Linked DNA regions of Blastochloris tepida. The protein of the gene in region 2 interacts with the protein of the main gene of each other region in a pairwise test. Links are inferred from orthologs where the notes say so. Each region holds a gene or a part of one and is shown on either strand. Other genes may lie near its edges.

The links.
Region 1: the proteins of ssb (region 2) and BLTE_RS16210 interact in binary tests that used the Escherichia coli proteins (3 or more experiments, as listed by UniProt). The link is inferred for Blastochloris tepida from one-to-one orthologs.

What each region holds. Positions count from the first base shown.
Region 1 is NZ_AP018907.1:3,580,904-3,584,885, reverse strand. Bases 113-3,080 are described here. They hold BLTE_RS16210 (primosomal protein N'), read right to left. Parts: upstream 2,699-3,080; coding sequence 527-2,698; downstream 113-526. Other genes in these bases: BLTE_RS16205 (sigma-70 family RNA polymerase sigma factor), read right to left, coding at 2,768-3,080; BLTE_RS16215 (F0F1 ATP synthase subunit delta), read right to left, coding at 113-276. In the rest of the region: more of BLTE_RS16215, read right to left, coding at 1-112; more of BLTE_RS16205, read right to left, coding at 3,081-3,334; BLTE_RS16200 (invasion associated locus B family protein), read left to right, coding at 3,737-3,982.
Region 2 is NZ_AP018907.1:1,248,793-1,253,099, forward strand. What follows is about bases 904-3,734. They hold ssb (single-stranded DNA-binding protein), read left to right. Parts: upstream 904-1,988; coding sequence 1,989-2,480; downstream 2,481-3,734. Other genes in these bases: uvrA (excinuclease ABC subunit UvrA), read right to left, coding at 904-1,690; BLTE_RS05830 (sensor histidine kinase), read left to right, coding at 3,263-3,734. Outside these bases: more of uvrA, read right to left, coding at 1-903; more of BLTE_RS05830, read left to right, coding at 3,735-4,307. UniProt on the Escherichia coli protein: Plays an important role in DNA replication, recombination and repair. Binds to ssDNA and to an array of partner proteins to recruit them to their sites of action during DNA metabolism. Acts as a sliding platform that migrates on DNA via reptation.

The DNA of each region.
Region 1 (3,982 bases), 2.3 Mb from region 2 along the record:
GCGGCGATTGGCGGTAATGGTTTTCAGAAACTTGCCGGCCAGCCCGCCGATTTCGGCCTTCTCCAGAACGGCGGTGATGGCCTTGAGCTGCTCGTCCGAGCCGAACACCGGGCTCGAGACAAGATGCTGCAGGTCGTCACAGTCGTTGAGCAGCGCTTCGAAGCGGTCGAGGTCGGCGGAGACGGCATCAAGCGAGCCGGCCTCCAGCGCAAGTTCGAACAGAGCGGTCGCGTAGCGACCTGCCATGCCGGATACGATCGGTTCTTCGCCTTGCACGTCGCGTCTCGGGCTAGTTCACAAGAGCGCCGCCAGCGCCGAGCGGCGCACCGAAAGCCCTTGGATTCCAAAGGAACTCAGCCGAGGGTCAGGACAGCCGAAACCCAACCCGTCAGGCCGGCGGCTGATTAGCACGACTGCCCCGGGCCTGCAACACGACCGTGTGCCCAAAAAATCATTGCGATCGTTGGCACATCGGCTGAGCACGAGGTAGGCGCCGTTTCGAACGCAACCATCTGGACCCACCGGCTCAGACAAAGCTTTGCGGATCGACGTCGATGGCGAGGCCGACGCTGCCCTTGGGCGGCGGCACGCGCGCCAACCACGCCCGCAGATAGTCCGGCACCCGCACCGTCCGCGCCGCCCGCACCAGGAGCCGCACCCGGTGGCGGCCGCGCAGCACCGCGATCGGCGCCTCGGCCGGGCCGAGCACCCGCACCCCCGCCTCGAGCGGCGCCGCGGCGGCGAGCGCGCGGGCATAGGCCTCGGCCGCCGGCGCCTCGGCCGCCGACACCAGCAGCGTGGCGAGCCGACCGAACGGCGGCAGGCCGGCGCGCTCGCGGGCGGCGATCTCGGTGTCGTAGAACAGCTCGCGGTCGCCGGCGATGAGCGCCGTCATCACCGGATGCTTGGGCTGATAGGTCTGGATCAGCCCCTGACCGCTGCCTGATTCGCGCCCCGCCCGGCCGACCACCTGATAGAAGAGCTGGAACGTGCGCTCGGCGGCGCGCGGGTCGCCATGGCCGAGCCCGAGGTCGCCGTCGATCACTCCGGCCAGCGTCAGGCGCGGGAAATGGTGCCCCTTGGCGACGAGCTGGGTGCCGATGATGAGATCGACCTCGCCGCGCTCGATCGCCGCGATCTCGGCGCGCAGCCGCTCGACGCCCTCGATCAGGTCCGACGACAGGATCGACAGCCGGGCGTCGGGAAACAGCGCGGCCGCCTCCTCGGCGAGGCGCTCGACGCCGGGGCCGACCGCGACGAACGTCTCCTGCGTCCCGCAATGCGGGCAGGCCGGCGGGCGCGGCATCGAGAAGCCGCAATGGTGGCAGACGAGGCGGCGGCGGGCGCGATGCTCGACCAGCCAGGCGTCGCAGGACGGACAGCCCAGCCGGTGGCCGCAGGCCCGGCACAGCGTCAGCGGCGCATAGCCGCGCCGGTTGAGGAACAAGAGCGCCTGCTCGCCGCGGCCGATCGTGGTCTCGACCGCGGCGGCGAGCTTCGGCGCGATCCAGCGGCCGCGCCCCGGCCCGTCGCGGGTCATGTCGATGGCGGCGATCTTCGGCAGCGCCGCGCCGCCCACCCGGGTCGGCAGGGCAAGGCGGTGATAGCGGCCGCGCCTTGCGTTCACCTCGGTCTCGACCGAGGGCGTGGCCGAGGCCAGCACCACCGGCACCCGGCCGATTCGGGCGCGCACCACCGCCATGTCGCGGGCGTTGTAGGCGACGCCCTCCTCCTGCTTGTAGGAGCCGTCGTGCTCCTCATCGACCACGATCAGGCCGAGGTCGCGGAAGGGCAGGAACAGTGCCGAGCGGGCGCCGGCCACCACCGCCACCTCGCCCGAGGCCACGCCGCGCCAGATCCGCTCGCGCCGGCGCGGCGCCACCTCCGAGTGCCATTCGGCCGGCGGCACCCCGAAGCGGCGGGCGAAGCGGTCGAGAAACGCCGTGGTCAGCGCGATCTCCGGCAGCAGCAGCAGCACCTGCCGGCCGCGCCGCAGCACCTCGGCCACCGCCTCGAAATAGACCTCGGTCTTGCCGGAGCCGGTGACGCCGTCGAGCAGGAAGACGGCGAAGCCCGCACCGGCCGCCCCCTTGAGCGCCGCCGCCGCCGCGCCTTGGGCCGGCGACAGATCGACGGTGGGATGGTCGGGGTCCGGGCGCCGGGCGGCCGGCTCTGGCGGCAGCGCCACCGCCTCCAGCGCCCCCTCGTCGACCAGCCCGTCGATCACCGCCGCCGACACCCCGGCCTCGCGGGCGAGCTCGTTCTTGGCATGGCAGAGCCCGCCCTCCAGCGCCGCCAGCACCCGCGCCCGCTGCGCCGTCATGCGGGCCGGCGCCGGGCCGGTGCGGCGGACGCCAATGCGCGGGCGCGGCGGCCCCAGCGTCTCGCCCGGCCGCAGCGCCATGCGCAGCACCATGCCGCGCGGCGACAATGTGTAGCCGGCGACCCAATCGACGAAGGCCATGAGTTCGGGCCGGAGGGGTTCGGCATCGAGCCGCGCCTCGACCGGCTTCAGCCGGCCGGGCCGGGCGTAGCGCGGCGCCTCGGCGAGCTGCCACACCACGCCGGTGACCCGGCGCGGCCCGAGCGGCACCGTGACGAGGTCACCCACTGTGAGGTCGAGCCCGTCCGGCACGGCATAGGAATAGGGCTCGGCCACCGCGACCGGCACCAGGACTTCGGCGAATCGGGCACTCATGTGGCGCGAGATTAGCGTGGCCGAGGCGGCCCGTTCCTGAATCCGGAAGCGATCACCCGGCGCGCCGGGTCACACCGCCGCATCGACGCCGCCCGCCTCCAATTGCCGGCGCAGGCGGGTGAAGGCGAGGCGGATGCGCGACTTGACCGTACCGAGCGGCAGGCCGAGCCGGTCGGCGATGTCGCTGTGCGACAGGTTCTCGAAGAAGGCGAGGCGGATCAGCGCCAGCTGCTCGGGCGGCAGATCGGCCATGGCGGCGCGGACGCTGTCCTCGCGCTGCAGCGAATCGAGCGCGTCGTCGGCGCCCGGCTCCTCGGAGGCGACCTCGTTGGCCTCTTCGCTGTCGAGCGGCTCGGAGCGGTCGCGGCGCGCCATGTCGATGCGGCGGTTGCGGGCGATGCGATAGAGCCACGTGCCGACGGACGACTTGGCGCGGTCGAACTGGGCGGCCTTGCGCCACAGCGTGACCATCACCTCCTGCGTCAATTCCTCGGCCAGTGCCGGGCTGGCGCCGAGGCGCAGCAGGTAGCTGTTCACGCGCGGCGCGAAGTGATCGAACAGCCGCGTAAACGCGGCGCTGTCGCGCCGTTCGGCGACCGCAGCGACCAGATCCGCCAGTTCCTCCTGCGACGTCACCCCAACTCCCCGCAGCGTTCGCGTATCAAGCGGCACAAACGAAGATAGGCCGGCCGGTGCAAAGATAAAGCCCCTGGTCGAGAACACGCTCCCGGCTCGCGGTGCCGCGGCGGCCGGCCGGAACGCGCCGCGGCCGAACCGCCGATTCCGGCAACGCGCCGCGGCGCCGCTGGTTCGCCTGGGCTCGCGCCGCGCAGCGAGATTGCCGAAAAATTGACGTTTTATCAATGACTTGCCGGTGAAGCCGCTTCCAGGATCCCGAACGGACCTTCCGGAAACCGCATCACGCCATTCTTTTGGCCTTCTCAGCGTCTATCGGCGGGCGCAGGACTGGGGTCGGATGCGATTCGCGCTGCGTGCGGCGCGCCGGCCGGGGTATTTGGGGATTCAACGGGATACGACATGGCGAAGATGCGGATCGCAACGGCGGCGCTTGCCGCGGTGTTTGGACTTGTGCCGGCTTGGCAGACGCTCGCCCTCCAGCCGTCCAACCCCGTCCCGCCAGAGACCACCCAAACGACCCGGACGCCTGCGCTCCCGGCGGACCTCGCCGGACTCGGTCTGGTCGACACCAACCCCGCCGGCATGGGCTCGGACCGGACGACCCCGGCCAGGATGAAGGTGGCCCAGTCCGGCGCGTCGTCGAGC
Region 2 (4,307 bases):
CGAGGCGGATGCGCTGGCTCTCGCCGCCCGACAGCGTGCCGGAATTGCGCGAGAGCGTGAGATAATCGAGCCCGACATCCATCAGGAAGCGCAGGCGCTCGCGGATCTCCTTGAGGATGCGCACCGCGATGTCGTTCTGCTTTTTGGTGAGCGTGGCGGGCAGCGCCTCGAACCACGCGCCGGCGCGGCGCACGCTCATCTCCGCCACCTCGCCGATGTGAAGGCCGGCGATCTTCACCGCCAGCGCCTCGGGCTTGAGGCGATGGCCGGCGCAGGCCTCGCACGGGGTGGCGGAGAAGTACTTGCCGATCTCCTCGCGCGCCCACTCGCTCTCGGTCTCGCGCCAGCGGCGCTGGAGATTGGTGACCACGCCTTCGAACGGCTTCTTGGTTTCGTAGGCGCGCAGGCCGTCATCATAGACGATGGTCACCGGCTCCTCGCCCGAGCCGTAGAGGATGACGTCGCGCGCCGTCTTCGGCAGTTCCTTCCACGGCACCGTGACCTTGAACTTGTAGTGGCGGGCCAGCGCATCCAGCGTCTGGGCGTAATAGGGGCTGGAGGAGCGCGACCATGGCGCGATGGCGCCTTGGCGCAGGCTCTTCGCGGTGTCCGGCACCACCAGATTGGGGTCGATGGTCTGCTCGGTGCCGATGCCGCCGCAGGTCGGGCAGGCGCCGAACGGATTGTTGAACGAGAACAGCCGCGGCTCGACCTCGGGAATGGTGAAGCCGGAGACCGGGCAGGCGAATTTTTCGGAGAACAGGATGCGGGCGGGCTCTTCTCCCTCCCCTGCAAGGGGAGGGTCGGATCGCCGCAGGCGATCCGGGGTGGGGTCGACCCCCTCCCGCCGCGCGTCGCGCGTCGACCTCCCCCTGTCCGGGGGGGGTGAAGAGGCCGGCGCATCGGCGAACTCGATAATCGCCAGCCCGTCGGCGAGCTTGAGCGCGGTCTCCAGCGAGTCGGCGAGCCGCGTCGCAATGTCGGGGCGCACCACCAGCCGGTCCACCACCACCTCGATGGTGTGCTTCAGCTTCTTGTCGAGCGCCGGGGCCTCGGAGATCTCGTAGAACGCGCCGTCGATCTTGACGCGCTGGAAGCCCTTCTTCTGGAACTCGGCGAGCTCCTTGCGGTACTCGCCCTTGCGGCCGCGCACCACGGGCGCCAGCAGATAGAGCCTTGTGCCGGGGGTGAGCTCCAGCACGCGGTCGACCATCTGCGACACGGTCTGGCTCTCGATCGGAAGACCCGTCGCGGGCGAGTAGGGGGTGCCGACCCGCGCCCACAGCAGGCGCATGTAGTCGTAGATCTCGGTGACGGTGCCCACCGTCGAGCGCGGGTTCTTCGACGTCGTCTTCTGCTCGATGGAGATGGCCGGCGACAGGCCGTCGATCTGGTCGACGTCCGGCTTCTGCATCATGTCGAGGAACTGGCGGGCATAGGCCGACAGGCTCTCGACATAGCGGCGCTGGCCCTCGGCATAGATGGTGTCGAAGGCGAGCGACGACTTGCCCGAGCCGGACAGGCCGGTGAACACCACCAGCCGGTCGCGCGGGATGTCGAGATCGACGCCCTTCAGATTGTGCTCGCGCGCGCCGCGGATCGAGATGGTGCGGGCGGGGTCGATGGTGGCGCGATCATTTCTGGAGCGTTCATTCTCGGAGCGGTCGCGTCTGGAGCGGGGCGAGGTCATGCGGGGGTCTCGGCACGCGGCCGAGGGGGCCCGGCGGCGGTTCGACAAGAACAAAACGAGGCCATAACCTAGGGCGCCGCGCTCGAAAACGCCAGTGCCGCGATGCACGGCCGCCCGGCGCAATCGCGGTGACCGGACGAGCGGGAGCGCAAGGCGATTGTGAGGGGAGCCGGTTTGCGCTAAGAACGTAACCGGAACATTGTCGCTTGTGGACATGGCCCGGGCAGGGGGCGCGCCAGCGCGCCGGCTGGGCTAGGGTGGCGGCGACAACCATGACAAGACGGAAAGGCGGGCAGCCATGGCGGGCAGCGTCAACAAGGTGATCCTGGTCGGCAATCTCGGGCGCGATCCGGAAGTGCAGCGCTTCTCGAACGGCGGGCAGGCGGTGAAATTCAGCGTCGCCACCTCCGAGCGCTGGCCGGACAAGGCCACCGGCGAGAAGAAGGAAAAGACCGAGTGGCACAACATCGTCATCTATAACGAGAATCTCGGTCGGGTCGCCGAGCAGTATCTGCGCAAGGGATCGAAGGTCTATATCGAGGGGCAGCTCCAGACCCGCGAATACACCGACAAGGACGGCCAGCAGCGGCGGATCACCGAGGTGGTGCTGCAGCGCTTCCGCGGCGAACTGACGCTGCTCGACGGGCGGAGCGGCGGCGGCGCCGAGATCGACGATGCCGGCGGCGATTTCGGCCAGCGCAGCCCGCTGCCGGCGCGCGGCGGCGCCCGTCCGCCGGCCTCCGGCGGCGGCAAGTATTCCAGCGACCTCGACGACGAGATCCCGTTCTGAGGCCGGCCGGCGTGTGGGGATGATACGGTTTCCGGCTGATCAGGCCTTCGAGCCGTGTTTCGATCGCCGAAAATCCCGTTGTCGGGAGTTTCTTGCGGAATTTTCTTGCGGAACGGGGTTTTCGGCGAGACCGTTTCCGGTATCCCGAAGGGATCAGCCGGAAACTGTATCAGGCATCCCGGAGGGATCGGCCGGAAACCGTATGACCCCGTCCGGAGGCGGCCGCAGCCCGCGGATCTGCCCCGCGCGGCGCGGGCGGCGGTGCCTTGGTGCGGCCATATGCTTGCGAGAATGTGAAGCCTGTCGACCCCGTCGGGGCACACCGACGTCTTGGAGAGCGACCGGTTTCGAGCTACGAAATGGTGCGGTGCGGAATCTGGTGTCCGGGCCGGGGCGTTCTGGGGACGTCGTTCTCCGGGGCCGTCGTTTCGCAGGCCGGGTGTCGAAGGTTCCAGTTTCGGACCGGAATGTTCGGCGCCGGCGTTTTTCCGGGGTCACGCAGGGTTTTCCCCGGAAGCCGCGTGGGTTCACCGGCCTGGGAGCGTGATGCGCCGGGGCGTTGCAGATCTGGAACTCTGGCAAGTCTGGAACTCTGGCAAGTCTGGAACTCTGGCAAGTCCGGAGTTCTGGCGTATCGGGAATTCCGAGCGAGTCGGGAATTCTGGTTCGCAAGGCCATCGATTTCGTGAAAATTCGCGATCCAGGCGAACGGTTGGCCTTCGCCGCCGTTGGTTAGAGGGATCGCTTTCGGAGGGGCTGGCCGTTTGACGGCACAATCGGATGTGACAATCGGCGCCGCCGGCCGGATCGGCACGCATGGTGCCGCGGTCGATGGCGGCCGAACCCGCGCCAGGCGCGACGTGCCGCTGGCATGGCTGCTGGCGTTCCTGATCCTGGCCTCGGTGGCGCCGCTGGTGCTGATCGGCGCCTACACCATCATGCGCTGGGCGGATGTCGAGCACACGGCCGAGATCGGCCGCGTGTCCGAGGTTGCACACACGCTGGCGCAGGCGGTGGACCGCGATCTGCGCAGCCACAGCGAGACCGCCGAGGTGCTGGCCGCCTCGCGGGCGCTGGTGAAGGCGAATTTCCAGGCATTCGACGAGCAGGCCCGCGCCGTGTCGGCGCGCGGCGGCCATGTGGTGCTGGTCGACCGCTCGCTGCGGCCGCTGGTCGATACCCGCGACGAGCCCGCCCGGCCGGCGGAGATTCGCGCCAGACCGGTCGAGCAGGTGTTCGCCTCCGGGCGGATGAAGGTGGGCAATGCCGGGCCGATGGCCGGCGAGCCCGACCGTTTCGCGATCTATGTGCCGGTCAGCGTCGAGCGCGAGGTGCGCAGCGTGCTGATGCTGATGCCGCCGCCGGCCGCCATCCAGGCCGTTCTGCAGCAGACCTACCGGCCGGAGGGCTGGTTCGCCGCCATCCTCGACGGCGAGGGCCGCGTCGTCGCCCGCTCGGCGCCCGAGCGCGGCGAGGACGGCGCGCTGATCGCCCAGGCCGCCCCGCCCGAGCTTCTGGCGCAGCTTGCCGCACCCGAAGGCGTGTTCAATGTCACCGCTCTCGACGGCCAGCCGGCCGTCGCCGCCTATCGCCGCTCCAGCCTGAACGACTGGCGCGCCGTGGTGTGGGTGCCGAAGGCGGTGCTGGAGGCGCCGAGCAACCAGCGCCGCGACGCCGTGCTGGCGCTGCTCGGCCTCACCACGCTGGTGTCGATCGGCGCCGCCCTGTTCGGCGCGCACCTGATCAACCGCTCGACGCGGCGCACGGTGAACGCGGCGCGGGCGCTGGGCGAGGGGGCGCCGATCTCGCTCAAGCCGACGCTCATCC